Regions from separate parts of the Streptomyces sp. NPDC093801 genome, predicted to be linked through region 3. Evidence: riboswitches for the same ligand, from Rfam matches in the RefSeq annotation. Region 3 holds a riboswitch; each other region holds the start of a gene.
The links. A riboswitch is a leader RNA that binds a small molecule or an ion and turns the genes downstream of it on or off. The one in region 3 is predicted to bind cobalamin.
Positions count from the first base shown of each region.

Region 1: linked by a shared signal. The riboswitch ahead of metE (5-methyltetrahydropteroyltriglutamate--homocysteine S-methyltransferase) and the one ahead of AB0469_RS01585 (prenyltransferase/squalene oxidase repeat-containing protein) in region 3 are both predicted to bind cobalamin.
Region 2: linked by a shared signal. The riboswitch ahead of cobN (cobaltochelatase subunit CobN) and the one ahead of AB0469_RS01585 (prenyltransferase/squalene oxidase repeat-containing protein) in region 3 are both predicted to bind cobalamin.
Region 4: linked by a shared signal. The riboswitch ahead of AB0469_RS06095 (prenyltransferase/squalene oxidase repeat-containing protein) and the one ahead of AB0469_RS01585 (prenyltransferase/squalene oxidase repeat-containing protein) in region 3 are both predicted to bind cobalamin.

Region 1 covers NZ_JBFBDP010000002.1:329,289-333,469, reverse strand. The annotation lists gene metE (5-methyltetrahydropteroyltriglutamate--homocysteine S-methyltransferase) at 1-2,090, opposite strand, end outside; cobalamin riboswitch at 2,279-2,431, opposite strand; gene AB0469_RS03370 (hypothetical protein) at 2,562-3,299, opposite strand; gene AB0469_RS03365 (right-handed parallel beta-helix repeat-containing protein) at 3,296-4,181, opposite strand, start outside.
Region 2 covers NZ_JBFBDP010000017.1:37,951-42,131, forward strand. The annotation lists gene cobN (cobaltochelatase subunit CobN) at 1-2,365, opposite strand, end outside; cobalamin riboswitch at 2,398-2,555, opposite strand; gene AB0469_RS20740 (cobalamin biosynthesis protein CobG) at 2,889-4,169, shown strand; gene AB0469_RS20745 (precorrin-8X methylmutase) at 4,166-4,181, shown strand, end outside.
Region 3 covers NZ_JBFBDP010000001.1:337,102-341,282, forward strand. The annotation lists gene AB0469_RS01585 (prenyltransferase/squalene oxidase repeat-containing protein) at 1-2,218, opposite strand, end outside; cobalamin riboswitch at 2,394-2,542, opposite strand; cobalamin riboswitch at 2,602-2,733, shown strand; gene AB0469_RS01590 (prenyltransferase/squalene oxidase repeat-containing protein) at 2,843-4,181, shown strand, end outside.
Region 4 covers NZ_JBFBDP010000004.1:185,998-190,178, forward strand. The annotation lists gene AB0469_RS06085 (hypothetical protein) at 1-164, opposite strand, end outside; gene AB0469_RS06090 (hypothetical protein) at 282-1,694, opposite strand; cobalamin riboswitch at 1,791-1,930, opposite strand; cobalamin riboswitch at 2,007-2,143, shown strand; gene AB0469_RS06095 (prenyltransferase/squalene oxidase repeat-containing protein) at 2,256-4,181, shown strand, end outside.

The DNA of each region.
Region 1 (4,181 bases), on a different contig from region 3:
TAGCCGTGGGCGGCGAGTTCGCGGGCGACCTGCATGTGGGAGCGGGCCGCCTCCAGGCTGATCACGTCGGCGTCGAGGTCGTCGATCGCCCCCACGACGTCGCCGAACTCGGCGTAGCACATGTGGGTGTGGATCTGGGTGTCCGGCCGGACACCGGAGGTCGTGAGGCGGAAGGCCTCCGTGGCCCAGGCCAGGTAGCCGGCGCGGTCGGCGGACCGCAGCGGCAGTGTTTCGCGGAGGGCGGGCTCGTCCACCTGGATCACCGCGGTCCCGGCCGCCTCGAGGTCGGCGACCTCGTCCCGCAGGGCGAGGGCGACCTGGCGGGCGGTGTCGCCGAGCGGCTGGTCGTCGCGTACGAAGGACCAGGCGAGCATGGTGACCGGCCCGGTGAGCATGCCCTTGACCGGCCGGGCCGTCAGGGACTGGGCGTACGAGGTCCAGCGGACGGTCATCGGCCCGGGCCGCGAGACGTCCCCGGCCAGCACGGGCGGGCGGACGTAGCGCGTGCCGTAGGACTGCACCCAGCCGTGCCGGGTGGCCAGGTAGCCGGTGAGCTGCTCGGCGAAGTACTGCACCATGTCGTTGCGTTCGGGCTCGCCGTGCACCAGGACGTCGAGACCGGCCTTCTCCTGGAAGGCGACCACTTCCTCGATCTCACCCCTGATGCGCGCCTCGTATCCGGCCGTGTCGATCCGTCCGGCCCTCAGGTCCGCGCGGGCCGCGCGCAGTTCGTCGGTCTGCGGGAAGGACCCGATCGTGGTGGTCGGCAGCAACGGCAGGCCCAGGTGGGCCCGCTGGGCGGCGGTGCGCTCGGCGTACGGCTGGGGGCGGCGGGCGTCGGCGGCGGTGACGGCCGCGGTGCGGGCGCGGACGGCGGGGTCGTGGGTCAGGGGGGACGCCGCACGGGAGACGAGGGCGGCCCGGTTCGCGGAGAGTTCCCCGGCCACCGCGGCGGTGCCGGACCCCAGGCCCTTGGCCAGGGTGGCGATCTCGGCGGTCTTCTGCCGGGCGAAGGCCAGCCAGCGCAGGATCTGCGGGTCGACGTCCCGCTCCGCCGCCGCGTCGAGCGGGACGTGCAGCAGGGAGCAGGAGGCGGCCACGTCCACCCGGTCGGCCAGGCCCAGCAGGGTGCCGAGGGTGGCCAGCGACCTCTGCAGATCGTTGACCCAGATGTTGCGGCCGTCCACGACCCCGGCGACCAGGCGCTTTCCGGGCAGTCCGCCGACGGCCGCGAGGTCGTCGAGGTTGCGGGCGGCCGGGCCGGTGAAGTCGAGGGCCAGGCCCTCGACGGGCGCCTTCGCCAGGACGGGCAGCGCCTCGCCCAACCGGTCGAAGTACGAGGCGACCAGCAGCCTGGGCCGCTCGGTGAGGGCGCCGAGGTCCCGATAGGCGCGGGCGGCCACGTTCAGCTCCGCCGGGGTGCGGTCCTGCACCAGCGCCGGCTCGTCCAGCTGCACCCACTCGGCCCCGGCGGCGCGCAGGGCCGCGAGGACCTCCGCGTACACCGGCAGCAGCCGGTCCAGGAGGGTCAGCGGCTCGAAGTCCGCCGCCACACCCGGTGCCGGCTTGGCCAGCAGCAGGTAGGTGACCGGTCCGACCAGGACGGGGCGGGCGGTGTGGCCGAGGGCGAGGGCCTCACCGAGCTCGGCGACCTGCTTGGCCGGATCGGCGCTGAAGACCGTGTCCGGACCCAGCTCGGGGACGAGGTGGTGGTAGTTGGTGTCGAACCACTTGGTCATCTCCAGCGGCGGCGCGTCCTGGGTGCCGCGTGCCATGGCGAAGTAGCCGGCCAGGGCGTCGTCGGTGACGGCGGCCCGGTGGCGGGCGGGGATCGCGCCGACCATGACGGTGGTGTCCAGCACGTGGTCGTAGTACGAGAAGTCCCCGGTGGGCACTTCGGTGAGGCCGGCGGCGGCGAGCTGCTGCCAGGCGGTGCGGCGCAGTCCGGCGGCGGTGACGCGGAGGGCGTCGGCGCTGACGCGGCCCTTCCAGTAGCCCTCGATCGCCTTCTTCAGTTCCCGGTTGCCGCCCTGGCGGGGGTAGCCGTGGACGGTGGCGCCTGCTGCCGCGGCTGCGGACTCGGTGGTCACGGAGATCTCCTTCGCGCGATGGATCCCTGAGATCCCGATGGGACCCGAAGGTGCGAAGGAGTACCGGAAACGGACGGTCCCGACCCCACGCGGCACGCGTGGCCGACCGTCTCGCCGTATACGCCGACCCGCCCACGAGGTCACCGGGATGTCCGTGCACGGCATGGGGCCGGGCACGGGCAACGGGCAGGTCTTCGGACTCGCGGGCACGCCTGCCGGTCTCCCGGCGGGCACCTACTGGCCGTCGCTTCCCAGGACCTGGCGGTCCCAGTGCGTATGACGGCGGTCGTTCCCGCTCACCGCTGCGGGGCAGTCCCGGATTCCCACCGGGTTCCCTCTTACGACGCGTCCCGCCTGGCTGACGGGGCGAACCAGCTGCACGGGCCAGCCTACGGGTTCGATCCAGGGGACCCACAGGCATATCCACGTTCCGGACGGTGGAACGGGACATCCGGGGGGGTGGGGCGGGCGTCAGGCGGACAGGGTCGCCACCAGCCAGTCGGTGCCGCCGCCGAGGTGGGCCGAGAAGCGGCGGAGGTGGCCGTCGGCGTCGATCCAGTAGCGGGTGCGGCCCGGGACGGTCCGGGACGATTCCCGGGTGGCGTCCTGGGACGGGGTGGCGGACGGGCCGGCGAAAACCGTGACGGGGACGCCGTCCACCTGCTCGGAGCCGAGCCGGCGGGCGCCGCTGCGGAGCAGCAGCTGGGCGTTGTCGGGGCGGTTCGCGGCCAGGTCGAGCAGGAGGAGGAGCGTGGTGTCGACGGTGGACGTCCGGGCCGTGAGCGGGTGCTCGGTCCAGCCGTCCCGGGGTGCGCGGGCGGGGAGGGAGCCGGTCCAGTCGCGCCGCATGGAGACGGTCGTGCGGTTCCAGCTGAGGAGGTGGCGGCCCTGGTCGCGGGGGCCGCCGTCGATCTGGAGGAGGGCCAGGCCCGTCCCGTGACGCCAGTCGAGGCGGCCGGTGAGCCGGGCGGACTTCCCTTGGACGGGGATGTCGGCGCTGACCCGGGCCGTTCCGCGCCGGTAGTTGGTGAACCGGGTGAGGGCGAGCAGTTCGGCCTGTGGGGTGGTCAGGGCGGGTGGGGCGGCCGCGGAGGGCGCGGGGCGCGGCTCCTCCCGGGTGCAGGCGGAGACGCCGAGGACGGTCAGGAGGGCCAGGGTGATGCCGTAGGCGCAGGGGCGCGGCAGGGTGCGGCGGGGTGGCGGTGTCATCGTGCGGTCCTGCTCCGGCGGGGACGCGGGGCGAGCAGGTCCGGTGCGGGCAGGGGTACGCGGTCGGCGTGGACGTCACCGGGCAGGTGGAGCGCGGGTTCGGCGGGCGCGTCGCCGGCACCGGGGAGTTGCGGCTGGGCGGGGGGCGGGGTGACGTCGAGGAAGGGGACTCCGGCGGGTGGCGGGGCGGTGCGGGTGGGGGGCGCCGCGGCGGAGGAGCGGCTGTTGCCCCCGGGGCAGGGGGCGGTGCGGGTCAGGTCGTCGGGCAGGGTGCGCCGCAGGGTGTTGCCGTGCAGGCAGTTGCCCTCTCCGGGGGCTCGGGTGGACGCCTGGTAGGTGATGTCGACCTCGTTGTCGGACAGCGTGTTGTCTTCGAGCCGGTTGCCCAGGGGAGGTACGTCCTCGTGGGAGGTGAGGACGATGCCGGCGCGGGAGTTGCCGCTGACGCGGTTGCGCCGGAGCGTGTTGTGCTGGCCGCCGGCGATGCCGATCCCGATCCCGAAGCCGCCGTCGGCCTGCTCGGGGGTGTCGGGGGCGTTGTTGTCGGCCACCAGGTTCCCGGCGATGACTCCGCCGGTCTGGGGTACGTAGGCCTCCTGGTAGTCGGTGTCGATGGTCATGCCGACCCGGTTGCGGGTGAACCGGTTGCGCAGCACCCAGACGGGTCCGCTGGCGTTGGTTCCCTCGTAGCCGATGGCGTTGTGGTCGGCGACGTTGTCCTGGACGAGTACGTTGCAGGGCTTGCACTGGCCCACGTAGAGGCCGGAGTCGGCGCTGCCCGAGGCGTGGTCGTGCTCGATCACGCCGTTGCGGGCGTTGAACGCGTAGATGCCGTAGAGGCCGTTGGCGTGGGCGGTGACGTAGCGGACGCGGAAGCCGTCG
Region 2 (4,181 bases), on a different contig from region 3:
CGTCCAGGGCGCGGACCACGTGGGCGATCTCGTCCGTGGTGCCGGCCAGGCGGGGGACGACCTCGTGCGCGGCGAAGGCGAGGATGTCGGAGACGGCTGCCGGGTGGCCCGCCGCGACCGCGGCCACCGCCGACGGGGCCCAGTCCGCGTCCTCCATCGCCTGGACCAGGGCGCGGGCGGTCTCCTCGACGGCGTCCGCCGAGGTGCGGGTGGCCGCCGACTCGTCGAGGCCGAGGGCCTCGCGCAGGCCGGGCAGCGCGGAGGTGCCGCCCCAGATCTGGCGGGCGCGCAGGATGGAGAGGACCAGGTTGACGCGGGCCTCGCCGGTCGGGGCGCCGCCCAGGACGTGCAGGCCGTCGCGGATCTGGGCGTCCTTGACCTCGCACAGCCAGCCGTCGACGTGGAGGAGGAAGTCGTCGAAGCCGTCGTCGTCCGGGCGCTCCTCCAGGCCCAGGTCGTGGTCGAGCTTCGCCGCCTGGATCAGGGTCCAGATCTGGGCGCGGATGGCCGGGAGCTTCGACGGGTCCATGGAGCTGATCTGGGCGTACTCGTCCAGGTGCTGCTCCAGGCGGGCGATGTCGCCGTACGACTCGGCGCGCGCCATCGGCGGGACCAGGTGGTCGACCAGGGTGGCGTGCACCCGGCGCTTGGCCTGCGTGCCCTCGCCCGGGTCGTTGACCAGGAAGGGGTAGACCAGGGGCAGGTCACCGAGGGCGGCGTCCGGGGAGCAGGAGGCCGACAGGCCCGCGTTCTTGCCGGGCAGCCACTCCAGGTTCCCGTGCTTGCCCAGGTGGATCATCGCGTCGGCGCCGAAGCCGCCGTCCTGCGCGGCCGCCTGGATCCAGCGGTACGCGGCCAGGTAGTGGTGCGAGGGCGGCAGGTCCGGGTCGTGGTAGATCGCGATCGGGTTCTCGCCGAAGCCGCGCGGCGGCTGGATGAGGATGAGGAGGTTCCCGCGGCGCAGGGCCGCCAGGACGATGTCGCCCTCCGGGTTCGCGGAACGGTCCACGAACATGTTGCCCGGGGCCTCGCCCCAGTGCTCCTCGACGCTCTCGCGCAGGTCGGCCGGGAGTTCGGCGAACCAGCGCTTGTAGTCGGCCGCCGGGATGCGGACCGGGTTGCGGGCCAGCTGCTCCTCGGTGAGCCAGTCCTGGTCGTGGCCGCCGGCCTCGATCAGGGCGCGGATCAGCTCGTCGCCGTCACCCGAGACCAGACCCGGGATCTCCTCCACGGGGCCGAAGTCGTAGCCTTCGGCGATCAGGCGGCGCAGCAGCTCCACGGCGCTGGCCGGGGTGTCGAGGCCGACCGCGTTGCCGATGCGGGAGTGCTTCGTGGGGTACGCGGAGAGGACCAGCGCGATCCGCTTCTCCGCGCGCCCGATGTGGCGCAGGCGGGCGTGGCGCACGGCGATGCCGGCGACGCGGGAGGCGCGCTCGGCGTCGGCCACGTAGGCGGGCAGGCCGTCCTCGTCGATCTCCTTGAAGGAGAACGGGACGGTGATCAGCCGGCCGTCGAACTCGGGCACGGCGACCTGGGTGGCGGCGTCGAGGGGGGAGAGGCCCTCGTCGTTCTCCTCCCAGGTGCTGCGCGAGCCCGTCAGGCACAGGGCCTGGAGGATCGGCACGCCGAGCCCGGCCAGGGCGCCCGCGTCCCAGGACTCGTCGTCCCCGCCCGCCGAGGCGGTCGCGGGGCGGGTGCCGCCGGCCGCGAGGACGGTGGTGACGATGGCGTCCGCCTGCTCCAGCGCCCGGAGCAGCTCCGGCTCCGGGGTGCGCAGGGAGGAGACGTAGAGGGGGAGGGGACGGCCGCCCTTGGCCTCGACGGCGTCGCAGAGGGCGTGCACGAAGGCGGTGTTGCCGCTCATCTGGTGGGCGCGGTAGTAGAGCACCGCGACCTGCGGGCCGGTGGCCTCCGTGGCGGGGCGCTCCAGGGGGCCCCAGGTCGGGGAGGCGGCCGGGGGCTCGAAACCGTGGCCGGTGAGCAGGACGGTGTCGGAGAGGAAGCGGGCCAGCTGGTCGAGGTTGGCCGGGCCGCCGTGCGCGAGGTAGCGGTGCGCCTCCGCGGCGATGCCGATCGGGACCGTGGAGGCCTCCATCAGCTGGGCGTCCGGGGCCTGTTCGCCGGTCAGGACCACCACCGGGCGGGTCTGGCCGGGGGCGAGGAGCACGTCGAGGCCGTCCTGCCAGGCGCGCAGGCCGCCGAGGAGGCGTACGACGACCAGCCCGACGCCGTCGAGGAGGCCGTCGAGGTCGTCGAGGGGGAGGCGGGAGGGGTTCGCGAACCGGTACGGCACGGGGCCGCCGGCGGTGTTCGCGGCGCGGGCGCTGAGCAGATCGGTGTCGGACGTCGACAGCAGCAGGATCATGCGGCGGCAGGCCTTCCTCGGGGTTTCCGCGCCCCGGGCAGTGAGGACAGCGGGAGTTCCTGACTCACCCCGCGGATCGCTCCGCGGGGCTCACAGTGGCGGGACCGCGCCGGAATCGCACCGGGCTTCCTCCCATGTCGCCGTCCTCGGCGGTGACGGGCCGAGTGGTCCGCCGGAAGGTCATCTTAGGTGGCCTTTTCCCTGGCCGGGAGGTGGGGTGGGGGGCTCGCGGGTGGCGGGGTGCGGTGGCGTGCGGTCCGGTGGCGTGCGGTGCGCCGTGGGGGCTCTGCCCCGGGGGCCGCGCCGCAAACGCCGGGCGGGGGACGGGGGCCGCCGCCCGGAGCCGGCTCCCCGCCCCGCCCTTCGCCCGTTCGTCCCCGAGCCACCGCCGGGAGGTGTTCCCAGGGGCTCCGCCCCGGACCCCGAGCCTCACGCGCCGGCGAGGCCGGACTTTGCCCGGCGGGGCTCAATCCCGCTGGTCGGGGTGGCGACGGACACAGGTCGGGGGTGGGCAATCGTGGGTATGCTCGCGGCCATGTCGCCCCAGCCACCTTCCGCCGCGTCGCGGGACGAACCCGTCATACGTGACCGCGGTGATGCCTGCCCCGGCGCGCTGCGGCTGCACGCCGCCGACGACGGGTACCTCGCGCGCGTCCGGATCCCCGGCGGGCTGCTCACCACCCGGCAGGCCCTCGCGCTCGGGCACGCCGCCGACCGGTTCGGCGACGGGCACCTGGAACTCACCTCCCGCGGCAACGTCCAGCTGCGCGGCCTCGCCGACGGCTGCGGCGCCGGGCTCGCGGAGCTGCTGGACGGCGCCGGGCTGCTGCCGGCGCCGGGCCACGAGCGGGTGCGCAACATCGTGGCCACCCCGGTGGCCGGGCCCCAGGTCGTGGACCGGGTCCGGGAACTCGACCGGCTGCTGTGCGCCAGTGCGCGGGCCGCGGACCTGTCCGGACGGTTCCTGTTCGCCCTCGACGACGGGCGCGGGGACGTGGCGGCCCTCGACCCCGACGTGACCGTGCTCGGCGGGGCGGACGGACGGGTGCTCGTGCGGCTCGGGAGCGGCGGCGGCGCCGTCGAGGTCGGGGCCGCCGATGCCGCCCGGGCCGCGCTGTGCGCCGCCGAGTACTTCCTCGACGCCGCCCGGGACGCCGGGACCCGGGCCTGGCGGATCGCCGAGCTGCCCTCCGAACACGCCCTGGACGAGCGCGAGTTCGTGCGGCGGCTGGCGGAGGCGGGGGTGGCCGCCGGGCGCGTGCCCGAGGTGGAGTGGCCGTACGCCGAGCCGCCCCGGCCCGGGAGCGTGGGCGCGGCCGGACTGTGCGTCCTGCCCCCGCTCGGCCGGCTGGACTCCGCGCAGTGGCGGGCCCTGGCCGAGGCCGCCGACGGCGGGGAGGGGGAGCTGCGCGTCACCCCGTGGCGCAGCGTCGTCCTCCCGCGCGCGGCAGCCGACGGCGCCGCCCGCGTCGAGGCGGCGGGCCTCGCCGTCCGGCCCGGAAGTCCCTGGCGGACCGTCACCGCCTGTACCGGCAGGCCCGGTTGCGCCAAGTCCCTCGCGGACGTACGCGCCGACGCGCGTGCCGTCGTACAGGGGCAGACCGACGCCGCGGAGCTGCCCGTGCACTGGTCGGGCTGCGCCCGCCGGTGCGGGCATCCGCGCGGTACGGCCTGGGTGGACATCGTCGCCACCCCCGACGGGTACGCCCTCGACGGCCGGCCCGTCCCGCACGCAGACCTGGCGGCCGCCCTCACGGCCGCGCGCACCACCCCCACCACAACCGAAGCCGCAGTGAAGAAATGAGCGAGTACACCG
Region 3 (4,181 bases):
AGCCGCCGTCGGGCTTCTGCTGGGCTGCGAGCCAGGCGAGGGCCTTGTCGACGGCCGCCTGGGACTGCTGGTCGGGCAGGAGGTCGAGGGCCATCGCGGCGATGGCGGTGGAGTCCACCTCCTCCCCGCTCGGCTCGCCGATGAGGCTGACCCAGGCGCCCGACGGCTTCTGGAGGGTCTTCAGGTAGGCGATGGGCTCGGCCGCGGCGGTGCTCTCCCCCGCCCGGACCTGGGCGATGACGCCCAGGGACTGGGAGAAGACGGAGGTGGCGTTGGTGTAGGCACCCTTGTCGGCGCAGGAGCGGTCGGGCGCCGGGGTCTTGGCCGGGCAGACGGCCTTGGCGAGGGCGGTGATCAGGTCCTGGCCGCCGAAGTGGCGGGGGTCGCGGCCGACGGCCTCGGCGAGCAGGGCCGCCTTGCCGAGGGAGCCGCCGCCCGCGTACTTGGTGCCAATGTTCGTCCAGGAGGCGAGGGTGCGGCCGGTGCCGTCCTTGCCGCCGTGATCGAGGAAGTCGACGATGCCGCGCAGGGCCGCGTTGTCGGCGCCGGTGGCGGCCAGGGCGTACGCACCGTCGATGGTCAGGCCGTAGTCGGCGAAGCCGGTGCCGGCGGTGCTCTCGTAGTAGTGGCCCTGGATGAGCCGGGTGGGGTCGGTGAGGTAGGCCGAGCCCTTCTTGAGGTCCGGTCCGCCCTCGGGACGGGGCGTCGGCCCGGTGGTGGGACCGGTCGGGGAGGGCGAGGGCTCGGGCTTCTTGGTGGTCAGGGTGACCAGGTCGCTCTTGGCCCCGGCGATGACGGCGGGGACGGTGGCGAACAGCAGCGGGTCGGTGCCGCCGGCCTCGAAGGCGAAAGCGCCGCTGGGCAGTTGCTGCTTGGACAGCCAGGAGACGGCCGCGTCCGCCCGGTCTGTCTCGCCCAGGTGGCGCAGGGCCTGGGCTGCGAAGCCGGTGGCGTACGCGCTGCCCACCGTGCCGTACGCGGCGGCGGGCAGGCCACCGTCCGCGAGCTGGGCCTTCTTCAGGAAGTCGCGGGCCTTGGCCACCTCCGCCTCGTGGCCGCCGGCCCGTTGGAGGGCGAGGGCGGCGAGGCCGGTGGCTCCGGGCTCGCTGTCGCAGCCGTCGCCGCGGCGGATCAGCATGCTGGTGAAGCCACCGTCCTGGCACTGCATGTCGGTCAGGCGGGCCACTGCGTCGGCGGGCGGGCGGACGCCGCCCCCGAGCAGGGCGATCACGGCCAGGGCCTGCCCCTCGGCCTGGCCGGAGGTGGTGGGAAAGTCACCCCTGACGGTGCAGCCGGGTACGGGCGTGGGGGCGTCCGATCCGCTGGTGCATACGTCCTTCACGAGGTCGCCGAGCAGGTCGTGGCCGCCGACGGCGCGGGGGTTGCCGCCCGTCGCCTCGGCCACGAGGGCGAGCCGGGCCGCGGCCGCCGCTTCCGGCGCCCGGTCCTTGCCGGACGGGTAGGCGTACGCCTCGGTGTGCTCGGGCCGGGCCAGGAAGGCGGCTACCTTCGCGGCCGCCGGGCTCTTCGGGTCGGCGGCGGCCAGGGCGAGGGCGGTCTCGGCGGTCAGGGTGTAGTTGGGGGTTTCGGAGCCCTCGTCAACGACGCGTTCGCCGTCCTTGAGCTGTGCGGTGAGCCAGCGGGTGGCCGCGGGGAGGTCGACCGCGCCGGGCGGGACGACGGGCCCGCTCGTGTCGGTGGGCTTGGGCGAGGCCCCGCCGCCGGCGCGGACGTCGTCCGGGGAGAAGGTGGGCTTGCCGGTGCTGCCGCCGACGTCCGTGCCGCCGAAGACCCACGCGTCCACGTCACCCGGCTTGGGGGTACGGGCCATCGCGCCGAGCGGGCTGTACGTCCAGTTCGCCTGCCCGGGCGAGGCCGTCCAGTAGGACCAGTAGGCAGAGGCCTGCGGGGTGAGCTGGCAGGGCTCCTTGTCCGGCGTCGGGTACTGCGTACCGGAGTTGAAGGAGCCGTAGCCGATCCGGCAGATGAAGGCGGGGCCGTCGTGGACGGTGCCGGTGGTGGTGAATCCGGCTTCGTGGAGCAGGTCGTAGCCGGTGGTCGGGGTCGTGTCGCAGCCGCGTTCGACCTTGCCGCCGAACGGGCCGAAGTCGACGGCCACGACCGCGCCGACCGTGGCCGTGCAGTCCTTGACCGGGTCGGCCGTCGCCGTCGTGGACGGCGCGAGGAAGGCGACGGTCACACCGCAGACGAGCAGCATCGCCGCCGTGATGGACAGCAGCCGATGTCTGGCGCTCGTGTGCTGGCCTGCCCACTGTTCGGTGTCCACCCGCAGCCCCCTCGTCCAGGCCGGACGGACGGGGTACGTGGCGAGACGCCCCGTGCGCGATGTCCGCAGGGGCGTTGACGACCACGCCGTAGTCCGCGACGGCGCTCTTCGTTCATGACACGGCCACAGGCAATCCGGCTCGCCCGGGACGATCGCCGGGCCTACGGTTGCGGGTCAGCGCCGGAATTCGACCGGCTTCCCCTGGGGCTGAGTACTTGTCAGCCGCCATGGAACACGGCCCCGAGTGCACCGTCAAGGTGGGATGCGTCTCATCCGGCTGCCGGGGCAGGGCACTTGGCGCCATGCTGGCGGACCCTTGATCACTGGGGTAGCGTCCTGGGCGCCACATGGGGGAACTCGGTGAGAATCCGGGGCTGACGCGCAGCGGTGTGGCACGGCGGACGCCGTGCCGAGCCCGAATGCCCGTGCGGTGACGAAGCATCAGGAAGCCGTACCACGCGTCCCGGACGGCGGCCCCTTCCCCAGGTCGTGCCGCGGTCCGCGCACGGTCCCCGGGCGAGGTCGGCCGGCGTTCGCCGATCTCAGGAGCAGGTCATGAACCGTTCCCTCACCCCCCGCCGCCTCGCGATTGCGGTCCCTGCCGCAGTCGGCGCGTTCGCCCTCGCCGTGGTGCCCGCCGCGGCCACGTCGACGCCCGCCCAGATCGCCACGTCGAAGACGAACGGTGTGGCGTACCTCAAGTCCCTTCAGGCCGCCGATGGTTCCTACGCCGGCTTTGGATTGTCCAACGAGTGGGCCTTCAGCGCCTTCGCCGCCGCGGGTACCGCGGTCGTCGACGTCGCGCCGGGCGGGGACACCACGAAGAACGCCCGGACCGTCTACCGGAACCTGCTGTCCACGTCCGGCTGGCCCTCGGCCTCCCCGGTCGTCACCGACTATGAGCGCGGCACCCTGAACGCGTACGCGGCCGGTATCGACCCGGCCCGGGTCTCCGCCTCCCGCAACCTGATCGCGAACATCTACTCCTACTGGCAGACCCCCGAGCCCGGCTACTTCGGCCCCTCCGCCAACTTCAACGGCACCGTCTTCGCCGCCCTCGCCCTCGGCGGCGCCAAGACCCAGACGGGCAGCGCCCGCATACCGCAGGCCCTCACCAACTCCCTCGTCGCACGCATCCGCGCGAACCAGCACAACGACGGCGGCTGGCAGTACAGCAAGGCCGAGGGCAACCCGACCGCTCTGGCCACCGCCGGCGACATCGACATGACCGGCGCCGCCATGGCCGCCCTGTGCGCCTCGGGCGTCCCGGGCACCGACACCGACGTCGTCCAGGCGAAGAACTTCCTCAAGAGCAAGCTCGTCACCACCTCGGGCGCCTTCAACTCGATGTACGGCGTCAACACCAGCTCCAACGGCTGGGCCGTCGCCGGGCTCAACGCCTGCGGCATCAACCCCCAGACCGGGGATTTCCTCACCACCGCCGGCAAGACCCCGATCGACTTCCTCATCGCCAACCAGTACAACCCCGGCGGCGGCTTCAAGTACAAGCCGGCCGACACCAGCCCCACCGCCTACGCCTCGATCGACTCGTTGCGCGCGGTCGCCGGCGGCGGCTTCACCTCCACCCCGCCCGTCCCGGTCACCCCGGGCGCCCCACAGTGGGTGGCCCAGTCGACGTTCACCTCGGGGACCGCCACCAAGCTGGCGCTCACCGTGGACGACGGCGCCGGCGGCCTGAAGGTCTGCTCGGTCTCCTTCACCCCGACCGGCACGACCACCACCCTCGGCGACGTCCTGAACGCGGCGACCACGGCGGCCACCCCGGCCGGCTGTGTCACCAGCGTGACGCCGTCCTCCGGCACCGGCACCATCACTGCCGTCAACGGCAAGGCCAACAGCGGCTCCAACACCTGGAAGGTGAGCGTGGACGGCT
Region 4 (4,181 bases), on a different contig from region 3:
GCCACCCGGGTCAAGGAGGTGAGCGCCTCCCGTGTCATGCGCAACCGCACTACGTGGGAGCCGAACTGGCGCCGTGACGCGGCGAGACTCTCGTACTCCTGTTCCGTGAGGGCGACCAACTGCACCCCGTCGACCATCACATGACGCGGCACAATCTTCGCCATCCCCGACCCTTCCGGCGTCATGGGCAAACGCCCTGCTTTCACGTTGCCTGTCCTCCAATAGTGCAACAGTGCGGGTTGCGGGCCGGGGGCCCGCAACCCGCACTGTGGCCGAAATGATCAGACACCCCACCGCAGGGCGATCGTGTCGCCCACGTTGATGACCTTGTTGCGGGCGGCGCCGGCGAACGCGGACCCGTCCACGCTCACCTTCCACGTGTTGGAGCCGCTGTTGGCCTTGCCGTTGACGTCGGTGATGGTGCCGGTCCCGGAGGACGGCGTGACGCTGGTGACGCAACCGGACGGAGCGGCGGCGGTCACCGCGGCGTTGAGGACGTCACCCAGTGTGGTGGTCGTCCCGGTCGGCGTGAAGGCCACCGAGCACACCTTGAGATTGCCGGCCCCGTCATCGACGGTCAGTGCCAGCTTCGTCGCCGTGCCGGCGGTGAAGGTGGACTGGGAAACCCACTGCGGTGCGCCGGGGGTGACCGGGACGGGCGGAGCGGTGGTGAAGCCACCGCCTGCGACGGCGCGCAGGGCGTCGATGGAGGAGTAGGCCGACGGGCTGGTGTCGGCGGGCTGGTACTTGAAGCCGCCTGCCGGGTTGTACTGGTTGGCGATGAGGAAGTCGATCGGGGTCTTGCCGCTACCGGTGAGGAAATCGCCCGTCTGCGGGTTGAAACCGCAGGCGTTCAGCCCCGCGACGCCCCAGCCGTTGGAGCTGGTGTTGACCCCGTAGAGGGAATTGAACGCGCCGCTGCTGGAGACGAGCTTGCTCTTGAGGAAGTTCTTCGCCTGGACGACGTCCGCGTCCGTATTGGGAACGCCGGAGACGCACAGGGCCGCCATCGCCGCGCCGGTCATGTCCACATCGCCCGCGGAGTTGAGGACGGTGGGGTTGCCCTCGGCCTTGTTATAGGTCCAGCCGCCGTCCACGTGCTGGTTGGCCCGGATGCGGGTGACCATGGAGTCGGTCAGGGCCTGCGGGACGCGCGCGCCGCCGGCCTGGGTCTTGGCTCCGCCCAGTGAAAGGGCCGCGAAGACGGTGCCGTTGAAGTTCCCGGACGGGCCGAAGTAGCCGGCCTCGGCGGTCTGCCAGTAGGAGTAGATGTTGGCGATGAGGTTGCGGGAGGCCGAGACGCGGGCCGGGTCGATGCCGGCGGCGTACGCGTTGAGGGTGCCGCGCTCGTAGTCGGTGACGACCGGGGAGGCCTGCGGCCAGCCCGCCGTCGAAAGCAGGTTGCGGTAGACCGTCCGCGCGTTCTTCGTCGTGTCACCACCCGGGTAGACATCGACGACGGCCGTGCCGGTGGCCGCGAAGGCGCTGAACGCCCACTCGTTGGACAGGCCGCTGCCCGCGTACGAACCGTCGGCGGCCTGGAGGGACTTGAGGTACGTCACGCCGTTGGTCTTGGACGTGGCGATCTGCGCGGGCGAGGAGGTGGCGAACGCCGGCAGGGTCGTGAGGGCGAGGGCGCCCAGTGCTGCGGGCACCGCAAGGGTGAGGCGGCGGGAAGTGCGGGTACGGGTCATGGCCTGCTCCTGGAATGGGGGACGCCGACCTGACCGTGGCTCGTGCGGGCGGGCAGCCCGGAGCTCGGTGGCGGCCGTCCGAACGCGTGGTACGGCTGGTGATGTGCCATGCCGCATGGGCATTCGGGCTTGGTGACGGCCCCCTGCCGTCCCACACCGCTGCGCGTCAGCCCCGGATTCGCACCAGGTTCCCCCATGTGGCAGCCCAGGACGCTACCCGAGTGATCAAGGCTCCGCCAGCCGCTGCGCTGGAGACCGGTCGAGCGGTGCCGGAGCCGTGGCACATGAGACGCAGACCACCTTGACGCTGTCTTTATCAACGTGGTCCACTCCGACTGATAAGCACTCAGCTCCAGGGGAAGCCGGTCGAAATCCGGCGCTGACCCGCAACCGTAGGCCCGGTTCCATCCGGGCGAGTCGGAATGCCTGGAGTCAGGTTTTTGCAGCGAGAAACGCCGTCGCGGACTACGGCGTGGTTCGAACGGCCTCCCCGTGTGCCCAACGGGCTGCGGAAGCCTCTTCACCACGCACTGGTCCGCCCGGCCGACACGAGGGGCCGTGGTGGGGACCGCACAGCAAGCAGAGCGACACCTGGGGAGCAAGGGGCTGTTGTCGCTCGTATCGGCGGCGTTGCTGACCTTCGCCGCGAGCGTGGCCTTCGTGGGCGGGACGGTGTCCGCCTCGGCCGACCCGATCGAGCAGTGCACGGCCACCGCCGGGGCGATCGTCGCGGTGGACTTCGGCCCGTTCGGCGGCAAGGTGGAGAAGGGCTGCGACACCACCCCCACCACCGGCTACGAGCTGCTGCAGACCGCCGGCTTCACCATGGAGGGCACCGTCCACGACGGCCCCGCCTTCATCTGCCGCATCGGCAAGGGCACCGGTACGCAGTACCCCACGCCGGACAAGGAGCCCTGCGTACTCACCCCGCAGGCCACCGCCTACTGGTCGTACTGGACCGCCTCGCCCGGTCAGCGCAAGTGGTCCTACAGCCAGCAAGGGGCCATGGCCCGGAACCCGAAGCCGGGTGATGTGGAGGCTTGGGTCTACGGCGGCACGGACATCGAGGGCACCAAGGGCAAGCCGTCCTTCTCCCCCGACGACGTCCGCGGTTTCACCACCCCCGACCCGACCGTCCCGACGGCCCCGCCCAAGGTACCGGCCGGGCGTGTCGACGTACCCGCGACCACCCGCTGGGTCACCGGGACGCTGACGGACGGGGAGCGCGTCGTCGACGAAGGCTCCACCACCCCGAACCACTTCCTCACCACGGAAGCCGCCTTCGCCCTCGCGGCGGCCGACCGCAAGAGCCCAGTGGCGAAGAAGATCGCTGACTTCCTCGCCACGCCCGCGCAGACCGACGCGTACGCCTACCCGGCCGGAAAGGACGGCATCCCGGACGCCACCGCCGCGGCCCGGCTCGCCCTGGTCGCCGAAGCCACCGGCAAAGACCCGCGCGTGTTCGGCGGGCACGACCTGCTCGGCGACCTCGTCAAGTACGCCTGCCCCCGCGACATCGGCGACGGCGACACGGTCGAAGGCTGCCTCACCAAGGGCGACTTCCGTACCACCGGGCAGGCCGACGCCCAGGCCATGGCCGTCATCGCCCTGGTCAACGCCGGTATGACCCCGCCCCCCGGCTCAGTTGCCCGGCTGACCGTCCTGCAGTGCGAGGACGGCGGATTCACCAGCGTCCTCATCCGCCCCGGCAGTCCGGGCTGCGAGAGCGAGGCCGGCGCCACCGGCCTCATCACCCTCGCCCTTGAGCGGGCCGGCGGCCACGAGGCCGTGCTCCAGAAGGCCCGCAGCTACCTGAAGAGGTCCCAGCTGACGACCGGCGCCTGGCCGGCCCTCTACTACGAGACGACCGGCAACCCGGCCGCCACCGCCTGGGCCTCGCAGGCACTGCGCGCCCTCGGCGACGAGGCGTTCGCGGACGCCGGCGTCTCCTATCTCTCCAAGCACCAGCTCCCGACCGGCGGATTCGGCTTCGCCGAGGACGACACCGAATCGAGGCTGTACCCCACCGCCACGGCCGCGGCCGCGGGCGCCGGCACTGATCTGGCCAGCCTGACCGCCAAGCCGGCCGAACCGCCGGCACCGACGAACCCGCCGACCACGCCCCCGTCTGGTGAAGGACCCGACCTCAAGAAGGGCACCGCGTACCTGACGGCCCCGTCCCGCCTGGTCCAGGGCCGCTTCTACGAGAGCCAGCCCGGCTCCGGCTTCGCCGACTACGGCCTGACCATCGACGGCGCGTACGCCCTCGCCGCCACCGGCCAGGACAACGCCGCCCTGCGCAACATCGTCGACTTCATGGACAAGGGCGGCAAGGACGGCCAGAAGCGCGGCATCCACGACTGGACCCTCGTCGGCACCACGTACGCGAACGGCGGCTCCATCGGCAAGACCGCCGTACTCGCCGAAGCCGTGGGCCGAGACCCCCGGAACTTCGGCGGCCAGGATCTGATCGCCGCACTCGCCAAG